2 regions of the Microbispora rosea genome follow, and region 2 is predicted to be linked to the other one. Evidence: predicted binding sites of a transcription regulator. Region 2 holds the regulator's gene; the other holds the start of a gene.
What was found. The regulator HspR, encoded in region 2, represses chaperone genes until heat shock. The targets are predictions, from matches to a motif close to ANTTGAGTCNNNNNGACTCAANT.
Positions count from the first base shown of each region.

Region 1: the regulator HspR is predicted to act here: its motif matches at 10,259-10,281, upstream of lon (endopeptidase La).

Region 1 is NZ_JBITJO010000003.1:356,502-370,952, reverse strand. Features, by position in the region: gene ACIBK1_RS14105 (carbohydrate ABC transporter permease) at 1-820, shown strand, start outside; gene ACIBK1_RS14100 (S1C family serine protease) at 918-2,213, opposite strand; gene ACIBK1_RS14095 (acyl-CoA synthetase) at 2,348-3,883, opposite strand; gene ACIBK1_RS14090 (Fic family protein) at 3,945-5,084, opposite strand; gene ACIBK1_RS14085 (MetQ/NlpA family ABC transporter substrate-binding protein) at 5,152-5,985, opposite strand; gene ACIBK1_RS14080 (methionine ABC transporter permease) at 6,007-6,663, opposite strand; gene ACIBK1_RS14075 (methionine ABC transporter ATP-binding protein) at 6,660-7,604, opposite strand; gene lon (endopeptidase La) at 7,885-10,245, opposite strand; gene ACIBK1_RS14065 (MFS transporter) at 10,399-11,862, shown strand; gene ACIBK1_RS14060 (HAD-IA family hydrolase) at 11,875-12,453, opposite strand; gene ACIBK1_RS14055 (hypothetical protein) at 12,483-13,316, opposite strand; gene arfB (alternative ribosome rescue aminoacyl-tRNA hydrolase ArfB) at 13,470-13,892, shown strand; gene ACIBK1_RS14045 (TetR/AcrR family transcriptional regulator) at 13,864-14,451, opposite strand, start outside.
Region 2 is NZ_JBITJO010000001.1:1,106,461-1,120,911, forward strand. Features, by position in the region: gene ACIBK1_RS05360 (hypothetical protein) at 1-941, opposite strand, end outside; gene clpB (ATP-dependent chaperone ClpB) at 1,102-3,693, opposite strand; gene ACIBK1_RS05370 (heat shock protein transcriptional repressor HspR) at 3,718-4,065, opposite strand; gene dnaJ (molecular chaperone DnaJ) at 4,070-5,242, opposite strand; gene grpE (nucleotide exchange factor GrpE) at 5,366-5,974, opposite strand; gene dnaK (molecular chaperone DnaK) at 6,007-7,872, opposite strand; gene ACIBK1_RS05390 (hypothetical protein) at 8,063-8,539, opposite strand; gene ACIBK1_RS05395 (ABC transporter ATP-binding protein) at 8,625-9,353, shown strand; gene ACIBK1_RS05400 (ABC transporter permease) at 9,454-10,188, shown strand; gene ACIBK1_RS05405 (AraC family transcriptional regulator) at 10,216-11,196, opposite strand; gene ACIBK1_RS05410 (NAD(P)H-binding protein) at 11,277-12,113, shown strand; gene proC (pyrroline-5-carboxylate reductase) at 12,211-13,005, shown strand; gene ACIBK1_RS05420 (efflux RND transporter periplasmic adaptor subunit) at 13,115-14,451, shown strand, end outside.

The sequences.
Region 1 (14,451 bases), on a different contig from region 2:
GAGCCGGGCTCCGGGGCGCGTCGCCGTCCACCTGCTGCTGTGGGGCTACGGGGTCGTCGCGCTGCTGCCGCTGGTCGTCATGGTGCTCAACTCGCTGCGGCCCACGAGCGAGATCTTCACCACGCCGCTGGGGCTGCCGGCGTCCCCCACGCTGAACAGTTACGCCCGGGTGTGGACGGAGGCGTCGTTCAGCTCCTACCTCACGAACTCGCTGGTCGTCACCTGCGGCGCGGTGCTGCTCGGCACGGCGGTCTCCGCGCTGGCGGCCTATCCGCTGGCCCGCTACGACTTCGCCGGCAGCCGGGTGCTCGGGGCGTACTTCCTGGCGGGGCTGATGCTGCCGATCCGGCTGGGCCTGGTGCCGATCTTCTACCTCATGGACTCCATGGGCCTGATCGACTCGCTGCTCGGTCTCACGCTGCTGTACGCCGCGTCCGGGGTGCCGTTCTGCGTGTTCGTGCTGTCGGCGTTCTACCGTTCCCTGCCCGGCGAGCTGGACGAGGCGGCCCGGATCGACGGCGCCGGCGAGTTCCGGATCTTCGGGCAGATCATGCTGCCGCTGGTGCGGCCCGCGCTGGCGTCGGTGATGCTGTTCCAGTTCGTGCCGCTCTGGCATGAGTTCCTCTACCCGCTGGTGCTGCTGCGCTCCGACGAGAAGTTCACGATCCCGCGCGGGTTGTCGCAGTTCTTCGGCGAGTACACGACCGACTGGTCGGCGCTGTTCGCCGGGCTGGTCCTCGCCACGGCGCCGCTCTTCGTGCTGTTCGTCCTGGCGACCAAGCAGATCATCGCCGGGCTGACCGCCGGCATGAGCAAGTGAGGCAGGGCGGCCTGCGCCCCGGCGCGGGCCGCGATCGCGATTGGCGATCGCCGGCGGGCCGTCCCCCCAGAGGCCCGCCGGCGACGATCGTGGGCCGTCAGCCCGCGGACTGCTCCGCGAGCGCGGTGGTGATGGTGTTCTCCTTGCCGTCGCGGGTGAAGGTGATGGTCACCTTGTCGCCGGCGCGGGAGCTGCGGATGGTGCCGACCAGCGCCTCCGCGCTGTCCACCACCTTGTCGTTGATCTTGGTGATCAGGTCGCCCTCCTTGAGGCCGGCCTTCTCCGCCGGGCTGCCGGCCGTGATCGAGCTGACCACCGCGCCGGACGCGCCGCCGACCGCGTCGGCCACGCTCACCCCGAGGAAGGCGTGCGTCGCCTTGCCCGTCTTGATGAGCTGGTCGGAGACGAGCTTCGCGGTGTTGATGGGGATCGCGAAGCCGACGCCGATGTTGCCGGAGCTGGAGCCCGAGGTGGCGATCGCCGTGTTGATGCCGACGACCTGCCCGTTGGTGTTGACCAGCGCGCCGCCGGAGTTGCCGGGGTTGATCGCGGCGTCGGTCTGGATCATGCCGCCGATCGTGTTGCCCTGGCTCTGCGGCTGCTGCTGCTCCATCCCCCAGGGGAACTGCGGCTGCTGCTGCTCCTCGGGAGCCTCGGTCAGCGTGCGGTCGAGGGCGCTCACGATGCCGGAGGTGACCGATCCCTCCAGGCCGAGCGGGCTGCCGATCGCGAGGACCCCGTCGCCGACCTGGAGCTTGTCGCTGTCGCCGAGGGAGGCGGGGGTCAGGCCGGACACGCCCTGCGCCTGGATGACGGCGAGGTCCGTGGTGGGGTCGGTGCCCTTGACGACGGCGCTGGCGGTCTTGCCGTCGCTGAACTTCACGGTGACCGTGCCGCCGCCCCCACCGCCGATGCTCACCACATGGTTGTTCGTCAGGATCAGGCCGTCGGCCGACAGGATGACGCCCGACCCCTCGCCGCCGGCCGTGGCGGTCTTCACCTCGATCGACACCACCGACGGCATGATCGCCTTGGCCACCGCGGCGATCGTGGTGGTAGAGGAGTTGGAGACCCCCTTGACCACCGGGCTCGCGATCACGGTCTGCCCGCCGTTCACGCTGTTGGCGACGAGGGCCCCGGTGACCCCGCCGCCCAGTGCCACGGCCACGAGGGCGAGACCCGCGCCCGCCTTCTGGCGCGCGGTCAGCGTGCCCTTCCGCGCCGGAGGCGAAAACTGCGCCGTGTCATAAGGACCGCTGCCGTAGGCGCCGTACGACTGGTACGCCCCGGTGTACTGCCCGTGCTGCGGCGGAGTGCTTCCGAACTGGCTCCAGCCGTGACCGGGGAGTATCTGGGTGTTCTCGTCGCCGGGAACATGCTCAGGTGAGCTCATCGCCATCCCCCTCAATGGATTCGCCGGTGATCCCGGCTCTCCGCCGGTACACGTAATACGATGACGCATCGGCGATAAGGTCGCGCTAAGCGATCAGTGGGGGGGATCCCCGGGCGCCCTACGTGTACTTTATGTCAGCTCGTCCGGGGCCAGTACTCGTCCCTGAGCAGGCGCTTGTACAGCTTTCCCGTGGGGTGACGGGGCAGCTCGTCCCGGAAGTCGACCGACTTCGGGCACTTGTAGTGGGCCAGGCGTTCCCGGCAGTAGGCGATCAGCTCGGCCTCCAGGACGGGACCGGCGCAGGCCGGGTCCGCGGGCTGCACGACGGCCTTGACCTGTTCGCCCATCTCGGGGTCCGGCACCCCGAAGACGGCCACGTCGGCCACCTCGGGATGCATCGCCAGCACGTTCTCGGCCTCCTGCGGGTAGATGTTCACCCCGCCGGAGATGATCATGTACGAGCGCCGGTCGGTGAGGTAGAGGAACCCGTCCTCGTCCAGATAGCCGATGTCCCCCAGCGTGGTCCACCCGCGGCCGTGCGGGTCCTGGACCGACGCGGTCTTCGCGGGGTCGCCGTGATACTCGAACCTGGGGCCGTCGGAGAAGTAGACCGTGCCGTGCTCACCGGGCGGCAGCTCGTCGCCGTCCTCGTCGCAGACGTGGGGGACCCCGAGCAGCGGCCGGCCCACCGTGCCCTTGTGGGCGAGCCAGTCCTCCGGCCCCGCGTACAGGAAGCAGTTGCCTTCCGTGCCCGCGTAGTACTCGTGGATGATCGGCCCCCACCACTCCATCATCCGCTCCTTGACCTCGACGGGGCAGGGCGCGGCGGCGTGGACGGCGCAGCGCAGCGACGACAGGTCGTAGCGCCCGCGCACCTCCTCGGGCAGCTTGAGCATCTTGACGAACATGGTGGGCACCCACTGCGCGTGAGTGACCCCGAGGCGCTCGACAAGCGCCAGCGCCTCCTCGGGGTCGAACCTCTCCATCACCACCACGGTCGCGCCGAGACGCTGGAAGGACATGCTGTAACGCAGCGGAGCGGCGTGGTAGAGCGGCGCGGGCGACAGGTACACGCTGTCGGCCGAGGGCGCGAACAGGCCCTGGATGAGCTGCACCAGGACCCCGGGGACCTCCAGCGGGGCCCGGCTGAGCGGCGGCTTGACCCCCTTGGGCCGTCCCGTGGTGCCCGACGAGTAGAGCATGTCGGCGCCCTGGCACTCGTCGCCGAGCGGCGTCGCGGGCTGCCCCGCCACGGCCTCCTCGTACGACGTGAAGCCGGGGGCGACGCCGTCGACCATGAGCCGCAGCTCGACCCCGGGCGTCGCCCCGGTGACCGCGGTCGCGACGCCGGCGAGCTTCGCCGAGGAGATGAAGACCCGCGCCCCGCAGTTGTCCACGATGTACGCCAGCTCGTCGGCCTGCAGACGGGAGCTGATCGCGGTGTAGTACAGGCCCGAGCGGTGCGCGGCCCACGCGATCACAAGGAAGAGCGGATGGTTCTCCAGCATGAACGCGATGTGGTCGCCGGGCTTCAGGCCCGCCGCCCGCAGCAGGTGCGCGAGCCGGTTGGATTCCTCGTCGAGCTCGCGGAAGGTGACCACGCGGCCGGAGCCCGCCATGATCACCGCAGGCTTGTCCGGCGTCACCGCCGCGATCGCCCCAGGGTGCATAACCGAACGTTACTCGGTTTGCCGTCGATGTGGTAGGAGTCACATCCTGATGCGCCAGTGATCAGCTCTCCAGCGTCCGATAGGGGTCGCGCAGCGGTGCGGCCCGCTCGGCGAACGCCGCCTTGATCTCCGTCATCTTCGGCCCCGGCGCGTAGAAACGCCCCTTCGTCTCGCCGTACGGCTGGAGCCACCCGGTGGCCGCGAGCTCGCGCAGGTCGCGGGCGGCCTGGCCCTGGCTCAGCCCCTCGTCGGCCTGGTACATGCTCCGGCGCAGCCGCCGGGACACGAACACCTGGTAGAGCGCGGAGACCGTGCGGGGGTGCAGGCCCTGCGCCCCGGTCCGCTCCTCCAGCAGCATCCACACCTCGCCCGCCTCGGCGAGCCGGCGACCCACCCGCTGGGCCTGCATGTGGTGGCAGCGCAGCACGAACCGGACCCACGAGAGGGTCTCCCCGTGTGGGCTCCACCGGCGGCGTCCCACCTCGCCGAGCACGTCGTAGTAGTCGTAGGTGGTGCGGCCCTCGCCCAGCCACTCCTCGATCGAGGCGAACTCCGGCGTGGTGATCTGGTCGCGGCCGAGCACGAGCGTCTGCAGCGCCCGCGACATGCGGCCGTTGCCGTCCCGCCATGGGTGGATCTTGACGAGGTTGAGGTGGGCCATGGCGGCGCGGACGTAGCTGGGCGCGTCGAGGTCGCCCTCGTTGAGCCACTCGACCAGTTCCGCCAGCAGGCCGGGGACCTGCTCGTGGTCCGGCCCCTCGTAGACCACCTCGCCCGTGGCGGAGTTCCGGACGTAGATCCCGCCGGGCCGCACGGTGCCCGGCGTCTTGTCCACGTGGTGGCCGATCATCATGAAGTTGAGCCCGTGCAGCAGGCCCGCGTCGTACCGGAAGGCCCACGCCCGCGAAAGGGTGCCGATGCAGGTGAGCGCCTGCCGGTAGCCGGAGATCTCGCGCGCCACGGCCGCCGACGTCTCCAGCGGGTCCTCACCGGACATGATCGACTCGATGTCCTCGACGCTGGCGCGGTAGCCCTCGATGGAGTTCGACCCCTGGATCGCCCGCGCCTGCAGTTGCCGCCGGAGCAGGCCGTCCCAGCGGTGCGCCTCGGCCAGCCGGTATTTCAGGTCGCGCCGCATCTCCTCGATCTCGGCGAGCACCTTCTCGTCCGCGGCGTCCAGTGCCGGTGTGGCGTACAACATCTGGCCATGACAGCATGGACGAATCATTCAGTCAAGCGACTGGATGATTCGTCCATGTATGTGCCCGTCAGGTGGCGGGGATGACCGAGCCCTTGAAGGTGTCCTCGATGTACTTCTTCACCTCGGGGCCGGTCAGCAGCCCGGCCAGCGTCTTCACCCGCGGGTCGCTCTCGTGCCCCTGCGCGACCACCAGGCCGTTCGCGTACGGGTTGCCCTCGGCCTTCTCCAGCACCAGCGCGTCGGAGGACGGGCTGAGGTTCGCCTCCAGCGCGTAGTTGCCGTTGATCACGGCGGCGTCCACGTCGTCGAGCGAGCGCGGGAGCTGGGCGGCCTCCAGCGGGCGGAAGGTCAGGTTCTTGGGGTTGCCGGTCACGTCGCGCTCGGTCGCGGCGGTGCCCACGCCGTCCTTCAGCGTGACCACGCCGTTGTCGGCGAGCAGCTTGAGCGCCCGTCCGAGGTTCGTTGCGTCGTTGGGCACGGCGACCGTGCCGTCCTGCGGCAGTGAGGCGAGGTCCTTGACCTTCCTGGAGTACAGGCCGAGCGGCTCCAGGTGCACCGGGGCGACGAAGCTCAGCTTGGTGCCCTTGGAGGCGTTGAAGTCGTCCAGGTAGGGCTTGTGCTGGAAGTAGTTGGCGTCGAGCTGGCCGTCCTGGAGCTGCAGGTTGGGCTGCACGTAGTCGCTGAACTCCACGACCTCCAGCTTCAGGCCCTTCGCGGCGGCGAGGTTGTCCGCAACGTACTTCAGGATCTGCGCGTGCGGCACCGGGCTCACGCCGACCTTGAGCGGGGCGTCCGCCGCCGCCGTGCCGGAGGCGGTAGCCGTGCCGGAAGACGAGGACCCGCAGGCGGACAACACGAGCGCGACCACGGCGGCGATGACGAGGCCGAGCGTTCTACGCATGGGAAAGACTCCTTCGAAGGGTTAACGGTGGGAAAGACGACGGGCGACCGCGTCGCCCAGGGTCTGCGCGAGCTGCACCACGACGACCAGGACGACCACGGTGACGACCATGAGCGTGGTCTCGAAGCGCTGGTATCCGTAGCGGACGGCGAGGTCGCCGAGACCGCCGCCGCCGATCACTCCGGCCATGGCCGAGTAGGAGATGAGGGTGACCACGGTGACGGTCAGCCCGGCGACCAGGCCGGGCAGCGCCTCGGGCAGCAGGACGCGCGCGACGACCCTCGCGCGGCCCGCCCCCATGGCCTCGGCCGCCTGCACGACGTCGCGGCCCACCTCGCGCAGCGCCGTCTCGACCAGCCGGGCGAAGAACGGCACCGCGCCGATCGTCAGCGGGACCACCGCGGCGGCGGTCCCGATCGTGGTGCCGGTGAGCACGCGGGTGACCGGGATGACCGCGATCATGAGGACGATGAAGGGCAGCGACCGCCCGACGTTCACGACCAGCCCGAGCACGCGCCGCACGGCGGGCGCGGGGAACAGCCCGCCCCGGTCCGTCCCCGCGAGACAGACGCCGAGCGGCAGCCCGAACAGCACGGTGAACAGCGTGGACCAGCCCACCATCACGACGGTCTGCCCGGTCGCCTCCCACAGCAGGGGGCTCATCTCCGACCAGGTCATGTGTCCTCCTCCACCAGCAGCCCGCGCCCGCGCAGCTCCGCGAGGGCGGCGGCCGTGCCGGCTCCGGTGATCCGCAGCCGCAGGCGGCCGGCCGGGATCCCCGCCACCTGCTCGACCGCGCCCGCGGCGATGGCGACGTCCACGTCGTGCGTACGCGCGAGACGCGACAGCAGGGTCTGGTCCGCGGCCAGGGCGACCGTCACGGTGCCGGGCTCGGGGGACGGCAGCGGGAACAGCTCGGCCGCCAGGCGCGACCCGGGGGTGGCGAGCAGTTCGGGAATGGGGCCCGCCTCGGCGATCCGCCCGTCGCTCATGATCGCCGCCGAATCGCAGACGGCCTTGATGACGTCCATCTCGTGGGTGATGAGCAGGATGGTCAGCCCCAGCTCCCGGTTGAGCCGCCGGAGCAGGGCGAGGATCGACTGGGTCGTGGCGGGGTCGAGCGCGGAGGTGGCCTCGTCCGACAGCAGCACCGACGGCTCGGCGGCGAGCGCCCGCGCGATGCCGACCCGCTGCTTCTGGCCGCCGGACAGCTGCGCGGGGTAGGCCCCGGCGCGGTCGGCCAGGCCCACGAGGTCGAGCATCTCCGCGACGCGCCGGGCCCGGGCGGCCCGGCCGACGCCCATGACCTCCAGCGGGAAGGCCACGTTGCCCGCCACCGTGCGCGACGACAGCAGCGCGAAGTGCTGGTGAATCATGCCGATGCGCTGGCGGGCGCCGCGCAGGTCGGCCGCGCCGAGGGCGGTCAGCTCGCGCCCGTCGACGGTCACCACGCCCTCGTCGGGGCGTTCGAGCAGGTTGACGCAGCGCAGCAGGGTGCTCTTGCCCGCGCCGCTGCGCCCGAGCACGCCGAAGACCTCGCCCTTGCCGACGTGGAGGTCGACGCCGTCGAGCGCGACGACGTCGCCGTAGGCCTTGCGCAGGCCGGAAACCGTGATCACTTGCCGTCCTTCGAAGACGTGATCCGGCGCAGGATCGGATCGGGCAGCGGGGAGAGCGTCATTGGTGAGTGCCTTCGTGGGGAGGGTGCGGACCGACGATGTTCAGGCCGCGGGACACCCTCGCACGTGCGGGTTCACCAGGTTCGATACGCTCACGACCGGCTGAAACAGGATGTGAGGCATTCCTTATTCCATACCGGAAATGTGTGCTTTCTCACAGGAAAGGCCCGCGCCTCCGGGACGACGGAGACGCGGGCCGTGTGGAGTGAGTCAGGCCACCTCAAGCCACCGCCTGCCGGGCGACCGTCGCCGGGGTGAGAGCAAGGTCGAGGACCTCGCGCACGTCGCTCACCGCGTGGACGGTGAGGTCGGCCAGCACCTCGGCCGGGACGTCGTCCAGGTCGGGCTCGTTGCGCGCCGGGATGAGCACCGTGGTGATCCCCGCCCGGTGGGCGGCCAGCAGCTTCTGCTTCACCCCGCCGATCGGCAGCACCCGCCCGGTGAGGGACACCTCACCGGTCATCGCCACGTCGGCGCGGACCGGCCGGCCCGACAGCAGCGAGGCCAGGGCCGTGGTCATGGTGACACCGGCCGACGGGCCGTCCTTGGGCACCGCGCCCGCGGGCACGTGGATGTGCACCGACCTGTCCTTGAGCGACCCGACCGGCAGCTCCAGCTCGGCGCCCCGCGACCGCAGGAAGGACAGCGCGATCTGCGCCGACTCCTTCATCACGTCGCCGAGCTGGCCGGTCAGGGTCACACCGGTCGCCCCGGTCTCCGGGTCGGCCAGCGACGCCTCGACGTAGAGGACGTCGCCGCCGGCGCCGGTCACCGCGAGGCCGGTCGACACGCCCGGCACCGCCGTACGCTGCCGGGCCTCCGGCAGGGACGACTCGGGCACGTGACGCGGCCGGCCCAGGTAGGAGACCAGGTCGCCGGCGGTGACCGTCAGCGGGAGCTCGGCCTCGCCCAGGGCGAGCTTCGCCGTCACCTTGCGCAGGATCCGGGCGATGGAGCGCTCGAGAGAGCGGACGCCGGCCTCGCGGGTGTACTCGCCCGCCAGGCGGCGCAGCGCCGCCTCCTCCACCGTCACGTCGTCGGCGGTGAGGCCCGCCTTCTCCAGGTTGCGCGGGAGCAGGTGGTCGCGGGCGATGGCCACCTTCTCGTCCTCGGTGTAGCCGTCGAGCGTGACGATCTCCATGCGGTCGAGCAACGGCCCCGGCACCTGCTCCAGCACGTTGGCCGTGGCGAGGAACAGCACGTCGCTCAGGTCGAGCTCGACCTCCAGGTAGTGGTCGCGGAACGTGTGGTTCTGCGCCGGGTCGAGCACCTCCAGCAGCGCCGCCGTCGGGTCGCCCCGGTAGTCGGCGCCGACCTTGTCGATCTCGTCGAGCAGCACGACCGGGTTCATCGAGCCCGACTCGCGGATCGCCCTGACGATGCGGCCGGGCAGCGCCCCCACGTACGTGCGCCGGTGACCGCGGATCTCCGCCTCGTCGCGGACGCCGCCGAGGGCGACGCGGACGAACTTGCGGCCCATGGCGCGGGCGACCGACTCGCCGAGCGAGGTCTTGCCGACTCCGGGAGGTCCGGCCAGCGCGAGGACGGCGCCGCTGCGGCGGCCGCCGACCACGCCGAGCCCCTGGTCGGCCCTGCGCTTGCGCACCGCGAGGTATTCCACGATGCGGTCCTTCACGTCGTTCAGACCCGTGTGGTCGGCGTCGAGCACCGCGCGGGCCCCGGCGATGTCGTAGGAGTCGGTCGTGTGGACCTTCCACGGCATGTCGAGCACGGTGTCGAGCCAGGTGCGGATCCAGCCGCTCTCCGGCGACTGGTCGGAGGCCCGCTCCAGCTTGGCGACCTCCTTGAGCGCGGCCTCCCTGACCTTCTCCGGAAGGTCGGCGGCCTCGATGCGGGCGCGGTAGTCCTCCTCCTCGTCGGAGGGCTCGCCGTTCAGCTCGGAGAGCTCCTTGCGCACGGCCGCGAGCTGCTGGCGGAGCAGGAACTCCCGCTGCTGCTTCTCCATGCCCTCCTGGACGTCCTTGCGGATGGTCTCCGCGACGTCCAGCTCGGCGAGGTGGTCGCGGGCCCAGCCGACCAGCTTGTCCAGCCGCTCGGCGGGGTCGGCGGTCTCCAGCAGCAGCAACTTCTGCGGAGTCTGCAGCCAGGGGGCGTATCCCGCGCTGTCGGCGAGGACGGCGGGGTCCACGATCTGGTTGACCGCGTCGACCACCTGCCACGCGCCCCGCTTCTGCAGGATCGTGGTGGTCAGGGCCTTGTACTCCTTGGCGAGCTCCTCGGCTCTCGCTCCGGTCGTGACCGGCTCCAGCACGGTCGCCTCGACCCACAGCGCCGCGCCGGGGCCGGTGGTGCCGGTGCCGACCCGCATGCGGTCGACGCCGCGGACCACGGCCGCGGGCTCGCCGCCCGGCAGCCGGCCGACCTGTTCCACGACGGCGCTCACCCCCACAGGGCCGTAGCGGCCGTCTATGCGGGGCACCAGCAGGACCGTGCTCTCGCCACTGGCACGGGCTGCGTCGATGGCGGCGCGGACCTCGGCGTCCGACAGATCGAGGGGCACGACCATGCCGGGCAGGACGACCTCGTCGTCGAGCGGAAGGACGGGAAGGATCTGGGACATCAGCACTCCAGTAGGTTGAGTTATGTCGGCTCAACTAACAGGAGTCCGATCCTGTTCCCTGTTCTGCGTCAGTTCGCTGTGAGCGATCGTAATTGTGTAATCCACCTTGCCGTTGGGCGCGGCCACTCCTCCGGGTAACGCATGATGGCGTCCATGACATCCGGACATATCCGGCTGCGCTCGGCGCCAGGCCGGTGGGTGCTGCTCACCACGGTCCTCGGGTCGGGCATGGCGACACTCGACGGCACCGTGGTCAACGTGGCCCTTCCCGCTCTCGGGCGCGACCTGCACGCCGGAATGTCCGGCCTCCAATGGACCGTGAACGCGTACACGCTCACCATGGCCGCGCTGATCCTGCTGGGCGGGTCGCTGGGCGACCGGCTGGGCAGACGGAAGATCTTCGTCGCCGGGGTGGTCTGGTTCGCCCTGGCCTCCGCGCTCTGCGGGGCCGCGCCGAACACGCCCGTGCTCGTGCTCGCCCGCGCACTCCAGGGCGTCGGCGGGGCCCTGTTGATCCCCGGGTCCCTGGCGATCATCCAGGCGAGCTTCGCGCCCGACGACCGGCCGCGCGCCGTCGGCGCCTGGTCGGGGCTGGGCGGCGTGGCCGCCGCGCTCGGGCCGTTGTTCGGCGGCTGGCTCGTCGAGACGGCGGGCTGGCGGTGGGTGTTCCTGCTCAACCTGCCGCTCGCCGCCGTCGTGGTCGGCGTCGCCGCCCGGCACGTGCCCGAGACCCGGGACGCCGGTCCGCACGGCCGCTTCGACGTGCTCGGGACCGTCCTCGCCGCACCCGCGCTGGCCGGGCTGACGTACGGCCTGATCCTGGCGGGCGACGGGCTGGCGCCGCTGGCCGCCGGGATCGTCCTGGCCGCCTGCTTCGTGGTGGTGGAGATCCGGCGCTCCCCCCGGTCGCTCGTTCCCGTGGGGGTCTTCGCCTCGCGGGAGTTCACCGCGGTCAACGTCGTCACGCTGGTCATGTACGCGGCGATGGGCCTGGTGTTCTTCCTGCTGGTGGTCCAGCTCCAGGTGTCGGCCGGGTTCTCGCCGATCGCCGCCGGGTCGGCGATGCTCCCGGTGACGATCCTCATGCTGCTGCTGTCGCCCCGGGCGGGCGAACTGGCGAAGCGGGTGGGCCCGCGCCTCCCCATGACGGGAGGCATCCTGCTGTGCGCGGCCGGGCTGCTGCTGATGAGCCGCATCGCCCCGGACGCGTCCTACCTCGCCGACGTGCTGCCCGCGGCGGTCGTGTTCGGGCTCGGCCTGTCGTCGGCCGTCGCCCCGCTCACCGCGACCGTGCTCGCCACGGCGGAGGAGCGGTACGCGGGCGTGGCGAGCGGGATCAACAACGCCCTGGCCCGGACGGGCGGCCTCCTGGCCGTCGCCGCCGTCCCGCCGCTGGTGGGGCTGACGGGGGAGGCCTACGACTCCCCGGTGTCGTTCACCCGCGGGTTCCACACCTCGATGCTGGCCGCCGCGGCCATGATGGTCGTCGCGGCGGCCGTCACGTTCGTCACGATCAGGAGGAACGTCCTGGCGTCCGCGCCCGAGCCGCCCGCCCCCGGCTGCCCGGTCGAGGCGCCTACCCTCGGCCCCCGCCCGTCGGCGAGCTCGGACACCTGACGGGTTTGCGGATCAGGCCAGCAGTCTCTTGAGGTCCTCGCGCAGGGCCGCGGCGTCGTGGAAGTGGACGGCGGCCAGCCCCGCCCGCTCGGCCGCCGCGACGTTCTCCGGCCTGTCGTCCACGAAGACGAGGTCGCCGGGGGCCGCCCCGAGCCAGGCCACGGTCTCGTGGAAGATCTCCGGCTCCGGCTTCACCAGGCCCATCCGGCCACTGTAGAACCGGGGGCCGATCGGCCGCATGAACGGCAGCGTGTCGATGCTCTCGGCGATGCTGACCGGCATGTTGGACAGCAGCGCCATGGGAACCCCGACGCCGGCCAGTTCGTCGATGATCGCCACGGTCTCCTCGTTGGGCCGCGACCAGCTCGCCGCGTCGAGGGCGACGACCGCGTCCAGCTCGGCTCCGCCGATCGGCCTGCCGTACACGTGGGACCAGTACGCGGCCGGGTCGAGCGAGCCGCGGTCGAAGTCGAGCCGCACCTCCCAGTAGCGGTCCTCGAACCCCGGATCACCTCCCGCCATGCGCGCGACGTCCTCGGGGTCCTGGGGAAGTGACACGACGTTGCCGTAGTCGAAAAGCACAATCTTCATGGTCGTACGATCGTAACCTGTGTTCGGAATCAGGTCACATAGGGCTTGAGGTACTCGTTGGCGCTCCCGCAGCGCAGGTAGTTGCGCACGGTGTGGAAGTCGAGCCAGTCGATGTCGCAGGAGACGTCCCGCTCGACGCCGTCGAAGCACGACGCCAGCACCGCCGGGATCGCGGCGATGTCGTCCTTGTCGGCGATGTTGATCCAGCGGCGCACCCCCGGCGGGCGCGCCCCGCGCCCCCGCACCGGGACCGGCGCGAGCCGCTCGAAGACGACGTCGCGCATGCCGAGCGGGCTGCCCAGCGTCACCAGCAACTCGACCGAGAGATCGGGATGCGCCCACAGCGCCTCGTACGTCACGACGCTGCCGAGCGAGTGGGCGACCACCACCCGGGGACGGCGCCTGCGGACGACCTCGGCTACCGCGTCGCGGGCCCGCACGCGCGGGTCTCCTCCGCCCAGATAGGCGGCCACCTCCGGGCAGAAGTCCTGGGCGAACCGCACGGCCTGCGGGCCCATCCTCGTCAGCAGCCACTCGGCCAGCCGGTGCGCGAGACCGGTGAGCGACTCCCCCGCCGCGTCGCGGAACGGGCCGCCGAGCTGGACCGCCCAGTCGGCGAGGACCAGCTTGGCCGGCGCCTCCATCTGCCGCGGCGGCTTCGGCGGCCCGCCGTGCAGGTGGTGGGCGTAGTAGGCGATCTCGGCGAAGTACCGGCCCGCGCCGTCCGCCCGGCCGGTGAGCCCCTGGTGCAGATAGGTGTTCCACTTGGTCCGCACGGCCTCGGCGGCGCCGCCCGCCGACCCGCCGGCCTCCTCGTAGTAGTGGTACTTGCCGATGCCGTGGACGCCCACGATCGAGGTCATGCTCCCGCCCATCCCTGTCGACTGGAATACGGGGGTCACTGTGCACGACGCGTTGGACCGCGACAACCACCCGCCGCGTTTACGGTGATAAATGGCAAGCGGTGGTGATATTCACCGAGATAGGTTGGGCGTCCCGATCGAGGAAGGAACGTCATGACAGGCCCGTTGCACGTGCGCGGCTCGGTCGTCGTGCCCGAAGCGGAACTCGCCTGGCGATTCTCCCGCTCGTCCGGCCCCGGCGGCCAGGGCGTCAACACCACCGACAGCCGGGTCGAGCTGAGCTTCGACCTCGCGGGGACGACCGCCCTCGGCCCGGCGCTCAAGGCCCGCGCGCTCGAACGGCTCGCCGCCCGCCTGGTCGACGGTGTGATCACATTGGCCGCCTCGGAATACCGCTCGCAGCTGCGCAACCGGGAGGCGGCGCGGGAACGGCTCGCCGCCCTCCTCCGCGAGGCGATCGCGCCGCCGCCCAAGCGGCGCCGTCCCACCAAGCCGTCCAAGGGCGCGGTCGAGCGCCGCCTGACCGCCAAGAAACACCGCTCCGACCTCAAGCGCCTGCGCCGTACGGAGGACTGAGCCGCGCCACGCTGCCGCGCAGGTGGCCGATGCCCACGTCCAGCGCCGCCTCCAGGTGGGTGAGCCGGCCGGTGGACAGGTGGAGCAGCACGCCTCCTTGAATCCCCGCAAGCAGCGCGGCCGCCGCCTGCCCGGGATCGATGCCCAGGTCGATCTCGCCCGCGGCCTGCATGTGCCGCACGCCGGCGGCGATCTCCGCCTCCCACCGAAGCATCAGCTCGGTCACCACCGCCTGGGCGCCCGGTGTGCTGTGCCCCACCTGCGACATCACCACGTTGAGCGGGCACTGCCGCCCCTGCTCGCGGTAGCGCTCCACGACGCGGTCACGCCAGGCCTGCCAAGCCGTCCACGAGGTGAGCTCGCCCAGGTAGGGCTGCTGGTCGGCGAGCACCCGGTCGGCCTCGAAGCGGGCCACGGCCAGCAGCAACTCCTCCTTGCCGCCGGGGAAGTAGTGGAACAGCTGGCTCTTGCTGGTGCGCGTCCGGGCGCGCACGTCGTCAAGGGTGGTGTCCATCACCCCGCGCTCGCGGATCGTCTCGGCCGCACCCTCGACGATCCG
Region 2 (14,451 bases):
ACCGGGAAGGTCTTCGTGCTCTGCTCCTGGCCCGAGGCGCCGCTCTGCGAGCTGGTGCTGTTGGACACGCCCTGGGGCGCGAGAGCGCCCTGTGCGCCCTGGTTCCGCGCATCCGGCCTCTGGCCCGGCTCCTGCGTCCCCGGCTTCTGCGTCCCCGGCTTCTGCGTCCCCGGCTTCTGCGTCCCCGGCTTCTGCGCCGCCCGGCCCTGGGCGGAGTCGCCCCGGGTCGCCGCGCCCGCCGACTCGTCCTGCGGCTTGGGATGCCGGTGGCTCTTCTTCGGATTCCCCTGCGCGACGGGGTGCTCCCGCTCCCGGGCGGCCGGCGCGGTCCGCAGCGCCTGCGGCGCGCAGGCGTTCGCGGTGCTGGGCTTGGCAGGGGCGACGGCCAGGAGGGGCACGGTGCTCCTGACCGGGAACAGGGTCTTGGCGTCGGCCCCGGGAACGGCGGGCGCGCGGCGCGGCTCGGCGACGGCCGTGGCGCCGGCCACGGCGTTGTGCACCGGCGCGGAGACCGCCTTCGCGGGCGCCGAGAGGGTCGTGGCGTCGGCGGGAAGCGTCTTCGCGGCGCCCGCCGGTGCGGGCAGCGCCGCTGTGGCCCCGGGAACGCTGGGAACACCGGGAACGGCGGGAGCGGCCTTGGCGGCACCGGATGCCGTGCCCGGCAGCGTACGGGGGCCGGGCACGGCCGGCAGCGCCGAGGGCCCCGGGATGGTCCGGGCGACCGTGGCCGAGCCTGTGGGAAGCGAGTCGTGCCCCTGCCCGGCTGCCGCTCCGGCCGCGTCGGCGATGCTCAGCACGCCCGCCGCCGGAAGGGTGGTCAGTCCTCCCGTGAGGTCGCGGCCGGTGGCGTCGTGGCCGGTGACGTCGCGGGTCTGGGCCCGGCAGGCGTCGGCCAGCGCTCCGTCCTTCGCCATCGCCGGGCCCCCGGTGAGCCAGCTCACCCCGGCAGTGACCGCCGCAAGCGCGACGCACCGCCCTCGAATACTTCGTGATGTCCTGGACATCCACGTCCCCCTGATCGCGTACGGTAGTCCGACGAACGCCGAACGTAGCAGCGAGAGGAAAGGGCGGGGCGCGCTTGCCCCAATGGTGGGGAAGACCTTACCGAGAGGGCTGGATCGTCAGCGTGTCACCTGCTTCGTCAACATCGACGATTACCTCGTCGCCGTCCCGGATGGCCCCCGACAGCAGCTCCTTGGCGAGCTTGTCGCCGATGGCCGACTGGATCAGGCGGCGTAGCGGGCGCGCGCCGTACAGCGGGTCGTAGCCGGTCAGCGCGAGCCAGTCGCGGGCGGCCGAGGTGACGGTCAGCTTGAGACGGCGGTCGGACAGGCGCTGGGCGAGCCGGGCGACCTGCAGGTCCACGATCTGCGACAGCTCCTCGGTGCCGAGCGCGTCGAACACGATGATGTCGTCGAGCCGGTTGAGGAACTCGGGCTTGAACGACGCCCGCACCGCGTTCATCACCGCCTCGTGCTTGGCCTCGTTCTCCATCGTGGGGTCCACGAGGAACTGCGAGCCGATGTTCGAGGTGAGGATCAGGATCGTGTTGCGGAAGTCGACCGTGCGGCCCTGCCCGTCGGTGAGCCGGCCGTCGTCGAGCACCTGCAGCAGGATGTCGAAGACCTCGGGATGGGCCTTCTCGATCTCGTCGAGCAGCACCACGGTGTAGGGCCTGCGCCGCACGGCCTCGGTGAGCTGGCCGCCCTCCTCGTAGCCGACGTATCCGGGCGGTGCGCCGACCAGCCGGGCCACGCTGTGCTTCTCGCTGTACTCGCTCATGTCGATGCGGGTCATGGCCCGCTCGTCGTCGAACAGGAACTCGGCGAGCGCCTTGGCCAGCTCGGTCTTGCCGACGCCGGTGGGGCCGAGGAAGAGGAACGAGCCGGTCGGCCGATCGGGGTCGGAGATGCCGGCCCTGGCCCGTCGCACGGCGTCGGAGACGGCCTGGACGGCCTGCTGCTGGCCGATCAGGCGCCTGCCCAGCTCGTCCTCCATGCGCAGCAGCTTGGCGGTCTCGCCCTCCAGCAGCCGGCCCGCCGGGATGCCCGTCCACGAGGAGATGACCTCGGCGATGTCGTCGGGCCCGACCTCCTCCTTCACCATCGGCTCGGCCTCGGCCTCCGCCTTCTCGGCCGCCTTGGTGGCCTCGGCCAGTTCCTTCTCCAGCCGCGGCACATCGCCGTACATGAGACGGGAGGCCGCCTCGAAGTCGCCGTCGCGCTGGGCCCGCTCGGCCGCGCCGCGCGCCTCGTCGAGCTGCTTCTTCAGCTCGCCGACCTTGTTGAGCCCGGCCTTCTCGTGCTCCCAGCGGCTGACCAGGGCGTTGAGGTCCTCCTGGCGGTTGGCCAGCTCCTCGCGGAGCTTCTCCAGACGCTGCCGGCTGGCCTCGTCGGTCTCCTTGGCGAGCGCGAGCTCCTCCATCTTCAGCCGGTCCACGATCCGCTGGAGCTGGTCGATCTCCACCGGACGCGAGTCGATCTCCATGCGCAGCCGCGACATCGACTCGTCCACCAGGTCGATGGCCTTGTCGGGGAGGAACCGCGCGGTGATGTAGCGGTCGGAGAGCGTCGCGGCGGCGACCAGGGCGCTGTCGGAGATCTGCACCTGGTGGTGCGCCTCGTAGCGGCCCTTGAGCCCGCGCAGGATCGCGATCGTGTCCTCGACCGTCGGCTCGCCGACGTAGACCTGCTGGAACCGCCGCTCCAGGGCCGGGTCCTTCTCGATGCGCTCGCGATACTCGTCGAGCGTGGTGGCGCCGATCATGCGCAGCTCGCCGCGGGCCAGCATGGGCTTGAGCATGTTGCCGGCGTCCATCGCGCCCTCGGCGGCGCCCGCGCCGACCATCGTGTGCAGCTCGTCGATGAACGTGACGATCTGGCCGTTGCTCTCCTTGATCTCGTTGAGCACGGCCTTGAGGCGCTCCTCGAACTCGCCGCGGTATTTGGCGCCCGCGACCATCGCGCCGAGGTCGAGCGCGACCAGGCGCTTGTTGCGCAGGCTCTCGGGTACGTCGCCCGCGACGATCCGCTGGGCGAGGCCCTCGACCACGGCGGTCTTGCCGACGCCGGGCTCGCCGATCAGCACGGGGTTGTTCTTGGTGCGCCGCGACAGCACCTGGATGACCCGGCGGATCTCGCTGTCGCGCCCGATCACCGGGTCGAGCTTGCCCGAACGCGCCCGCTCGGTGAGGTCGACGCCGTACTTCTCCAGCGCCTGGTAGGTGTCCTCGGGGGTCTCGCTGGTCACCCTCCCGTGCCCGCGGACCTTCTCGAACGCCTCCAGCAGCGCGTTGGGGGTGGCGCCCGCGGCCTTGAGCAGGTCGGCGACCTGCCCGCCGTCGGTGGCCAGCCCGACGAGCAGGTGCTCGGTCGAGACGTACTCGTCCTCAAGCTGCTTGGCCCGCTGCGCGGCGGTGTTGAGCACGGTCAGCAGCTGGCGTGAGCTGGACGGCGCGCTCACGGTGGAGCCCTGCGCCTTCGGAAGCCGGTCGAGCAGGTCCTCGGCCTGGGCACGCAGGTGCCGGGGGTCCGCGCCGACGGCCTGCAGCAGCGAACCGGCGATGCCGCCGTTCTGCGCGAGCAGGGTCGTCAGCAGGTGCGCGGGCGCGACCTCGGGGTTGCCGTCGGCCGCGGCACGCCGGACGGCCGCGGACAGGGCCTCCTGGCTCTTCTGGGTGAACTTGTAGTCCATATGTGAATGCCTCGTTTCCGCCGATCAGGCAGGTGGCAGTTCGTAGCGGACCAGTGCCCGCAACATCGTGAGCTCACCCCTGAGCCGGGTGACCTCCTCGTGCAGGCGCATGTTCTCGGTTTCGAGTTCGAGGATGCGCTTGATGCCGGCGAGGTTGATGCCGTGCTCCTGGGAGAGCCGCTGGACCTCGCGCAGAAGCACGATGTCCCTTGTCGAGTACAGCCGCCCCCTCCCCGCCGTACGGCCGGGGCTCACGAGCCCGAGCCGGTCGTACTGGCGGAGCGTCTGCGGGTGCAGCCCGGACAGCTGGGCGGCTACGGAGATCACATAGACGGGGGTGTCGTCGGAGATGTCGAAAAACCTGGCATCCATCGGCTCACTCGCTTCTGGCCTGCTTGATCAGCTCTTCGCGAAGGTCCTGGCCCTCCGTGGCGTTCCTGAACTCCTCAAGGGCCGCGCGGGCCTTGTCGTCGAGGGTCTGGGGCACCGTGACCTGGACGGTGACCAGCAGGTCGCCCTTCGTGCCGTCCTTGCGGGGGGCCCCACGGCCACGCACCCGGAACGTCCGCCCGTTGGGCGTTCCCTCCGGGATGCGCAGGGTCACCGGCATCCCCCGGAGCGTCGGCACCTTGATCTCGGCGCCGAGCGCGGCCTCGGGGAAGGTGACGGGGACGGTGACGGTCAGGTTCTCCCCGCTGCGCCCGAACACGGGGTGCGGCTTGACGTGGACCAGCACGTAGAGATCCCCGGCCGGGCCGCCGTTCTCACCGGGCGCGCCCTTGCCCTTGATCCTGATGCGCTGGCCGTCGCCGACCCCGGCCGGGATGCGGGCCTGGATCGTACGGGTGCTCTTGCCGCGCCCGCTGCCCTCGCAGACGGGGCAGGGGTCGTCGACCACCAGGCCCCGGCCGCGGCAGTCGCGGCACGGCTCGGAGAAGGCGAAGTTGCCGAGGTTGCGGCTGGCCGCTCCGGTTCCCTCGCAGGTCGGGCAGACCCGTGGCGTGGTGCCCGCCTTCGCCCCCGTGCCGCCGCAGGCGGTGCAGGCGGCGGAACTGGTGAGCCGGAGGGACACGGTGGTGCCGTCGACCGCCTCGCCGAAGGCGAGCGTCACCTCCGACTCGACGTCCTGGCCGCGCCGTGGCCGGGCAGTGGTCGTGCGCGTGCCCGCTCCGCCCCGGTTGAACAACCCCCCGAACAGGTCCCCGATCCGCTCGCTCGACCCCGAGCCGCCGAACAGGTCGCCGAGGTCGAAGTTGAAGCCGCCGCCGGCGCCGCGCGGGCCCCCCGCTCCCGCGAAGCCGCCGACGCCCGACCCGAAGAGCGTGCGCGCCTCGTCGTACTCCTTGCGCCGCTTGACGTCGGAGAGCACGTCGTACGCCTCGGAGACCTCCTTGAACTTCTCCTCGGTCTCCTTGTTCCCCGGGTTGGCGTCGGGGTGGTACTTGCGGGCGAGCTTGCGGTACGCCTTCTTGATCTCTTCGGCGCTCGCGGTCTTGGGCACACCAAGGACGGCGTAGTAGTCCTTTTCCAAGTAGTCCTTGGTGCTCATCTATCGCTTCCTTCGCACGAAAGGGGAGTGAATCGGTGTTCCGCGCAGGCCCCCGTGGCTGTCGTCACGGGCGCCCTCGCGGGTCTCTCCCGATCTTCGCCGATCGGGAGAGACCCCGCGGTCTCAGTTCGCGTCCGGTTCGCCGGACTCGCCGGAGCCGGCCGCCGTCTCCTCCGGCGCCGCGGCATCCTCGCTCGGCTCCGCGACCGCCACGCGGGCGGCCCGCAGGATCCGGTCGTTGATCCGGTAGCCCGGCTGGAGGATCTCGACGCACGTCGGCTCGGTCACCTCCGCCGAGTAGCTGTGCAGCAGGGCCTCGTGCACGGTCGGGTCGAAGGGGTCGCCCTTCACGCCGTACGCGGTCAGGCCCAGCTTGCCGACGGCCGCCTCCAGCGACTCGCTCACCTTCGCGAACCCGCCGGTGAGCTCGCCGTGGTCACGGGCGCGGCCGATGTCGTCGAGCACCGGCAGCAGCTCGGTGAGCACGCTCGCGACGGCCTGTTCCCTGACGGCGATCCGGTCGCGCTCGACCCGCTTGCGGTAGTTGCTGAACTCCGCCTGGAGCCGCTGCAGGTCGGCGGTGCGCTCGGCGAGCAGGTCCGTCGCGGACCCCGAGGCGGGCGCCGCCGCCGTCTGCGTGCCCTGGTCTCCGGGGGCGGCCTCGGGGGCGTCCCCGGCGGCCTCGCGAGCCATGCCGGTCTCCGGGTCGATCTTGCGGTTGTCGCGGATCACCGGCTCCTCCTCGGAACCGCTCTCACGCGGGCTCACTTGTGGCCGCCCTCCCGCTCGTCGTCGACGATCTCGGCCTCGACCACGTCCTCGTCGGCCTTCGCCTGGGCGCCCTCCGCGTCCGCGCCGGCCGGGGCGCCCTCGGCGCCGGCCTGCGACTGGGCGTAGATGGCCGAGCCCATCTTCTGGCTGACCGTGGCGAGCTTCTCGGCGGCGGTGCGGATGGCGGGGATGTCGGTGCCCTCCAGCGCCTTCTTCAGCTCGGCGAGCGAGTCGTTGACCTCCGTCTTCACGTCGGCCGGGACCTTCTCGTCGTTCTCGCGGAGGAACTTCTCCGTCTGGTAGGCCAGCGAGTCCGCGTTGTTGCGGACCTCGGCCTCGTCGCGGCGCCGCTTGTCCTCCTCGGCGTAGGACTCCGCCTCGCGCATCATGCGCTCGATGTCGTCCTTGCCCAGGGCCGAGCCGCCGGTGATGGTCATCGACTGCTCCTTGCCCGTGCCGAGGTCCTTCGCGGACACGTTCACGATGCCGTTGGCGTCGATGTCGAAGGTGACCTCGATCTGCGGGATTCCGCGCGGGGCCGGCGCGATGCCGGTCAGCTCGAAGGTGGCCAGCTTCTTGTTGTACGCCGCGATCTCGCGCTCGCCCTGGTAGACCTGGATCTGCACCGACGGCTGGTTGTCCTCGGCCGTGGTGAAGACCTCCGAGCGCTTGGTCGGGATCGTCGTGTTGCGCTCGATGATCTTGGTGAAGATCCCGCCCTTGGTCTCGATGCCCAGGCTGAGCGGGGTGACGTCGAGCAGCAGGACGTCCTTGACCTCGCCCTTGAGGACACCGGCCTGGAGCGCGGCGCCGATGGCGACGACCTCGTCCGGGTTCACGCCCTTGTTGGGCTCCTTGCCGCCCGTCAGCTCCTTGACCAGCTCGGACACGGCCGGCATGCGGGTGGAGCCGCCGACCAGGACCACGTGGGCGATGTCGGCGATCTTGATGCCCGCGTCCTTGATGACCTGGTGGAAGGGGCCCTTGCATCGCTCGAGCAGGTCGGCGGTGATCCGCTGGAACTCCGCCCGGGTCAGCTTCTCCTCCAGGTGCAGCGGACCCTCGGAGGAGGCGGTGATGTAGGGCAGGTTGATCGTGGTCTCGGTCTGGGCCGACAGCTCGATCTTGGCCTTCTCGGCCGCCTCGCGCAGGCGCTGGAGGGCCATCTTGTCCTTGGCCAGGTCCACGCCGTGCGCGTTCTTGAAACGGGTCACCAGTTCGTCGACGACCCGCTGGTCCCAGTCGTCGCCGCCGAGGTTGTTGTCACCGCTGGTGGCCTTGACCTCGACGAACCCGTGCCCGTCCTCCTGGCCGACGTCGAGCAGGGACACGTCGAAGGTGCCGCCGCCGAGGTCGAAGACCAGGATGGTCTGGTCCTTCTCCTTGTCGAGGCCGTAGGCCAGGGCCGCGGAGGTGGGCTCGTTGATGATGCGCAGCACGTTGAGGCCCGCGATCTGGCCGGCCTCCTTGGTGGCCTGCCGCTGGGCGTCGTTGAAGTACGCCGGAACGGTGATGACCGCGTCGTTGATCTTCTCGCCCAGGTACGCCTCCGCGTCCTGCTTGAGCTTCTGCAGGACGAACGCGCTGATCTGCTGGGGCGTGAACTTCTTGCCGTCGATCTCGATCGACCAGTTCGTGCCCATGTGGCGCTTGACCGAGCGGATGGTCCTGTCGACGTTGGTCACCGCCTGCCGCTTGGCGACCTCGCCGACGAGAACCTCGCCGTTCTTCGCGAACGCGACCACGGACGGCGTGGTCCGCGAGCCCTGAGCGTTCGCGATGACCGTGGGCTCGCCGCCCTCGAGGATCGAGACGACAGAGTTGGTCGTCCCCAGGTCGATACCTACCGCACGTGCCATGAGTACGTCCTTGTAGTCAAAGTTGAGTCGGTCAGACTCAAATACTAGCCCCGCCGAGGGGTCTGTCAAACGTCTTGAGTCTATGGGGCTCAACCCTGGAGCGCGCGGGTTTCATCCCGTCATCACGAACTTGTGTGGACGGTCCTCTCTGCCCCGTCTGGGACGGACATGCCGGGCGGCGGAACGTGATCTATTTCGCCCCGTCCACGACCTTCCGGCCGTCAAGGGGGGCCTTGAGGTGCACCTTCGTGCTCTTCATGATCGCGATCTCGATGCAGACGGCGTCGGGTGAACGCCGGTCCTGCCCCTCGTACAGGGTGACGGTGACCTCGCGCGCGGTCTCGGTCACCTCGACCCGGTCGAGCACGTTGCAGGGCTCCACTCCGGACCACCACACGACGTCGAGGGACCTGCCGTCCCCTGTGGGGGTGGCGCTCTCCCACGGCACCTTGTGCGGGTTCAGCGTGGGGCCGGCGGGCGTCACGCGAGACGGAGTGCCGCTCGGCACGCCGGACGGGCCGACCGGCGAGGCGGGCGCGGACGAGCCGTGATCGGCTCCGGTGCCGGAGGGGGAGGCCTCGGGCTGCTCGGGTGAGGCCGAGGTGGAGGAGGTCCCTCCGCAGGCGACCGCCAGGAACAGGAGGGCCACGAGCCAGAGCTTTCTCATGCCCCTTACACGGCTGTGAAGAGCCTGTGGTTCGACCGGCCGCTCAAGCGTTGACGCGCCCGTGCCGCGGGTCTAATTTCATCACATGATGAATTTATCGGGTCCCGCGATCGCCGTACGGGATCTGCGGGTGGTCCGGGGCGGGGCGGAGGTCCTGCACGGCCTGACCTTCGAGGTGCCCCGAGGGCAGGTCACCGGCCTGCTCGGGCCGAGCGGCTGCGGCAAGACGACGCTCATGCGGGCGGTCGTGGGCGTACAGATCGTGTCCGGCGGCGAGGTGAGCGTGCTCGGCGAACCCGCAGGGAGCGCGGGCCTGCGCCGCAGGATCGGCTACTCGACGCAGAGCCCGGCGGTCTACCGGGACCTGACCGTGCTGGAGAACCTGCGCTACTTCGCCGCCGTGCTCGGCGCGCCGAAGGACGACCCCGAGCGGGTGCTCGCGGAGGTGGGGCTCGCCGGCGCCGCCGGCCGGCTCGCGTCCACCCTCTCGGGCGGTCAGCTGGGCCGTGCGGGGCTCGCCGCGGCCCTGCTCGGCCGTCCGGAACTGCTCGTGCTGGACGAGCCGACGGTCGGGCTCGACCCCGTGCTGCGGCAGGAGCTGTGGACGCTCTTCCACCGACTGGCGGAGGGCGGCACCACGATCCTGGTCTCCAGCCACGTCATGGACGAGGCCGCGCGGTGCGAACGGCTGATCGTGCTGCGTCAGGGGGAGATCCTCGCCGACGACACCCCGGACGCCCTGCGCACGCGCACGCGCACGACCGACCTGGAGGAGGCGTTCCTGCGCCTGATCGAGGAAAGGGCGGCGGCGTGAGCGAGCGCAGCGAGCGAATCGACAGGCACAGCGTCCGGCGCGGTGTTCGCCTGCGCGCCTCCGGCACGACCCCACTCCGCACCGAAGGCGAGGAGGCGGCATGAGTCTCGCGATCACCCTCGCCACGGCCAGGCGGATCATGACCCAGCTCCGCCACGATCGTCGGACGGTCGCGCTCATGGTCCTGGTGCCGACGCTGGTGATGATCCTGCTCTACTACGTGATGGACGACGAGCGCGCGTTCGGCCACTGGGCGCCGATCCTGCTGTGCGTCTTCCCCTTCCTGGTGATGTTCCTCATCACCTCGATCGCGACCCTGCGCGAGCGCACGTCGGGCACGCTGGAGCGCCTCATGGCGATGCCGCTCGGCCGGCTCGACCTCCTCCTCGGCTACGGCCTCGCGTTCGGGCTGGCGGCGTGTGCCCAGGTGGCGCTGGCGCTGGCCGTCTCCCTCACCTGGCTGGGCATGGACCTGCCCGGCCCGCTGTGGCCGCTGGTGCTCGTCGCCCTGCTCAACGCCCTGCTCGGCACCGCGCTCGGCCTGCTGTGCAGCGCGTTCGCCCGTACGGAGTTCCAGGCCGTGCAGTTCATGCCGATCGTGATGATCCCCCAGATCCTGCTCGGCGGAATCCTCGTGCCGCGCGGGCAGATGGCGACCCTGCTGGAGTGGATCTCGGACGTGCTGCCCATGTCGTACGCGATCGAGGCGATGGCGCACGCGGTCGCGGACGCCGACCCGGGCGGCGAGTTCTGGCGCGACGTCGTCGTGGTGGCGGGGTCGGCCGTGCTGGCCCTTCTGCTCGGCGCCGCCACGCTGCGCCGCCGAACCTCCTGACCGAATCCCCTGAGCGCCGCCGCCGCATCAGTGCGTCCGGCGGCGCCAGGCCGAGGGGCTGACGCCGTGGGCACGCTTGAACGCCACACTGAACGCGAACGCGTCCCCGTAGCCGACCTCGCGGGCCACGGCGGCGACGGTGGCATCGGTGTCGCTGAGCAGATCGGCTCCCAGGGTCATCCGCCAGCCGGTGAGGTAGGTGAGCGGGGGCTCGCCCACCATGCTCCTGAAGCGCGCGGCGAAGGCGGCGCGGGACATGCCGGCCCCGGCGGCCAGCTCGGCGACCGTCCACCGATGAGCGGGACGCTCGTGCAGCAGGCGCAGCGCCTCGCCGATGACGGGATCGGCCAGCGCCCGGTGCCAGGAGGGGACCGAAGCCCCCGGTCCGGCGCACCAGGCCCGCAACGCCAGCACGAGCACGAGGTCGAGCAGCCGGTGGAGGACGGCGTCCTGGCCGGGTTCGTCGCGGGCGACCTCGGCGGCGAGCAGATCCAGGGCCGCCCGGGTGCGCGGCCCGGCCGGCACGACCGCCAACGCCGGCAGCATGCCCAGCAGCCGGACGCCGGCCTCGCCGCGCAGTTCGCAGGCGCCCCTGAGCATGATCGTGGCCCCGGGCAGGCCGTCGCCGTAGGTGCGCGGGCCGAGACTCCGCTGCACCCCGACCATCGCCCTGGCCATCACCCCGGCCGCCGCCCCGGCCGCCGCCACGCCGTCGCCGATGAGGAGTTTCCTGCTCCCGTGGATCACGGCCTGCGGCGGGGTGGACGGATCGTCGGCGATCGTGTGCGGATGGGCGCCGCCGATGAGGGCGATGTCACCCGGGGCCAGGCGCACCGGCGCGACGCCGGCGTCGTCGAGCCGGACCGACGCGTGGCCGCCGAGCGCGGCCACGACCGTGAGAGGAGGGGCGCCGGTGAAGGCCAGCGCCCACGGCGGACGCTGAATCAACTGCCTGACCAGCGCGTTCCTGGCATGAGCCCGATGGAGCAGATCGCTCAGCACGTCCATGCCGTCACGCTAGACGCTCACAAATGAATGAGGGACGTTCTCCCATGGATTGTCTTGGCTACCCCCGGTTTCCTTGAGGCATGGAGAAGATCCTCGTTCTCGGCGGCACCGGCAAGACCGGTCGCCGCGTCGTCCGGCGCCTGAAGGCCGCCGGTACGCAGGCCCGTACGGCATCCCGCACCGGAGAGGACGTCCTGTTCGATTGGGGCAGGCCGGAGACCTGGGCGCCCGCGCTCGACGGGGCCGCCGCCGTCTACATCGTCGAGCCCGACCTGCGGCCGGGCCTGGACCGCCGGGCGCGCGTCCCCGCTCTCGTCGCCGAGGCGGTGGCCGCGGGCGCGCGGCGGCTGGTCCTGCTGTCCGCCCACGGCGTGGGCGAGGCCGGTGACGACCACCCGCTGAAGTCCGCGGAGCAGGCCGTGCGCGACTCGGGCGTCGGCTGGACCATCCTGCGGCCCGACTGGTTCTCGCAGAACTTCAGCGAGGCCTTCTGGCGGCAGGGGATCGTCTCCGGGGCCCTGGCCCTGCCCACCGGCGACGGGCGCACCCCGTTCGTCGACGCCGAGGACATCGCCGAGGTCGCCGCGGCGGCGCTGACCGAGGAGCGCCACAGCGGCCGGATCCATTACCTGACCGGCCCGCGGGCCATCGCCTTCGGAGAGGCGGCCGAGCTCATCGGCAGGGCCACGGGACGCACGGTCCGGCACGTCGACGTGGACCCCGAGGCCTTCGTGGAACGCCAGGTCGCGAACGGCGTCCCGTCCGACGCCGCGCGGCTGCTCACCGGTCTCCTCGTGGACATCCGCGACGGGCGGGGCGCCGAGCCCTGCGACGGCGTGGAACGCGCCCTCGGCCGGCCGCCCCGGCGGTTCGAGGACTACGTCGCCGAGACCGCCGCCGCGGGCCACTGGAACTGACCCTGTCGGCCAGGCCGCGGCGCAGCGCATTCGGCTCCGTTCCGCGGGGTCGGTAAGCTGCGGGGAGATCCCGGCGAAGCCCAGAAGAGGTGCAGGAATGATCGCGATTCTCGGCACAGGAAAGATGGGCGAGGCCCTGCTCTCCGGGCTGGTACGCGCCGGTCTGCGGCCGGAAGAGATCGTGGCGACGGCCCGCAGGCCCGAGCGGGCCGAGGCGCTGCGCGAGCGGTACGGCGTGCGCGTCGCGGGCAACGCCGAGGCCGCCAAGCTCGCCGACACGCTGATCCTCGCGGTGAAGCCGCAGGACATGAGCGCGCTGCTGACCGAGATCTCCCCGCACGTGGCCGCCGACCGGCTGGTGATCTCGGTGGCCGCCGGCATCACGACCGCGTTCGTGGAGGCGAGGCTCGGGGACGGCGTGGCGGTCGTCCGCGTCATGTCCAACACGCCCGTCCTGGTGGACGAGGCCATGAGCGTCATCTCGGCAGGGGCGCACGCCTCGGAGGAGCATCTGAAGCGCACCGAGGAACTGCTCAGCCCGGTGGGCAAGGTGCTGCGCATCCCCGAGTCGCAGCAGGACGCCGCCACCGCGCTGTCCGGCAGCGGCCCGGCGTACTTCTTCTACCTGGTCGAGGCCATGGTCGACGCCGGGATCCTGCTGGGCATGCCGCGCGCCGCGGCCCTCGACATGGTCACCCAATCGATCGTGGGCGCCGCGATCATGCTGCGCGACTCCGGGGAGCACCCGGTGATCCTGCGCGAGGCGGTGACCTCACCGGGAGGCACCACGATCTCCGCCATCGCCGAGCTGGAGCGCCACAAAGTGCGGGCCGCGTTCCTCGACGCGATCGAGGCGGCCTGCGAGCGCAGCCGCCGTCTCGCCGGCGGCTGACGGAAGGCGCTCGCCCCGGTTCGGGGACGGCTGCCCCGGTTGCCGCACTTTGCCCTGTGCCGACCGGGGTTCCCGAGACGGGAGATGACCACCGCTTTACGATTGGCGGGTGACGTGTCGTCGCGGGGTCGTCCCGCTTCTCGCCGTCCTGCTCGCCGCCGGATGCACGTCCTCGGAACCCCAGAAGCCCCCGGTGGCCCTGGTGACGAGAACCACCGTCAGCGAGGTCGTCGAGGCCCCTGCGACGGTGGGCGCGCGTGCGACCGCCACCCTGACCGCTCCCGCGTCCGGCACGGTCACCCGCCTGTACGTCCAGGACGGCGACACGGTGAAGAAGGGCCAGATCCTCGCCAGGATCGGCTCTCCGCAGGCCAGGCAGCAGCTTTCCGCCGCGCGCGAGGCCGACCGGCAGGCCGCCCGCCCGGTCTCCTTTGGAGGCGCGGGCGGCGCTCCGGTGAGCGTACGGCTGCCGCGCCCGCGGCTGCCGGGCTCGCTCGACGCGCACGTCGCCCGGTCGTTCGCCGAGGCCAGGAAGGCGGCCAGGTCGATCGGCGACCGCGCGGCCAGAACCCGGCTGCTGGCCGCCATCGACGCCGCCGAGAAGCGCCAGCGGGCCCAGCGGCGGGCGCTCGGCGAGGTGCTCGACGGACTGGCCCGCTCGCTCGACAAGACGCTGTCACAGATGAGCGGCCAGGTGAGCGCGGGGATGAGCGGGCTGAGCGCGTCCATGGCATCCCTGCGGGCCGCGTCGAGGTCGCAGACCAGGGCGGCCGTGCGCGCGGCCGAGCAGACCGTGGACGCCCTGGTCGTCAGGGCGCCGTTCGGCGGCGTGGTCACGCTCGGCGGCGCGTCCTCCGCCGTGGGCGGGGCCGGTCTCGGCGCGCTGGTCTCGCAGCTGCCGGCCGGCCTGGCGAGCCAGGCGGGAGCCGCGGCCGCCGCCCCCGCCGGCCGTTCCGGCGGGACGATCGCCACCGGAGTCCCGGTCGCCGCCGGGGACCCGATCGTCACGGTGACCGACGTGTCGGTGCTCACGTTGTCGGCCGACGTGGACGAGACCGACGTGCTGCTGGTGCGCAGGGGCACGCCGGCCGAGGTCGAGTTCGACGCGGTGACCGGCGCGACGTACACCGGCAGCGTGACGGGCGTGGGGGTCACCCCCAAGGAGGGCGCGACCGGCGGGGTCAGCTATCCCGTACGGCTGCGCCTGGGCCGCGGCGCCTACGACGACGGCGGCGCGGCCCCCGCGCCCAAGCCGGGGATGAGCGCCGTGGTGCGGCTGGCCGTACGCCGCTCGGAGAACGCCACGGCCGTGCCCGCGTCGGCGATCGTGACGAGCGGCAGGGAGACGATCGTGTGGGCGGTGCGTGGCGGCAGAGCCGAGCGGCGGGCCGTCCGGCTGGGCGCGCAGGGCGACGCGGTCGTGGAGATCCTCAGCGGGGTGTCCCC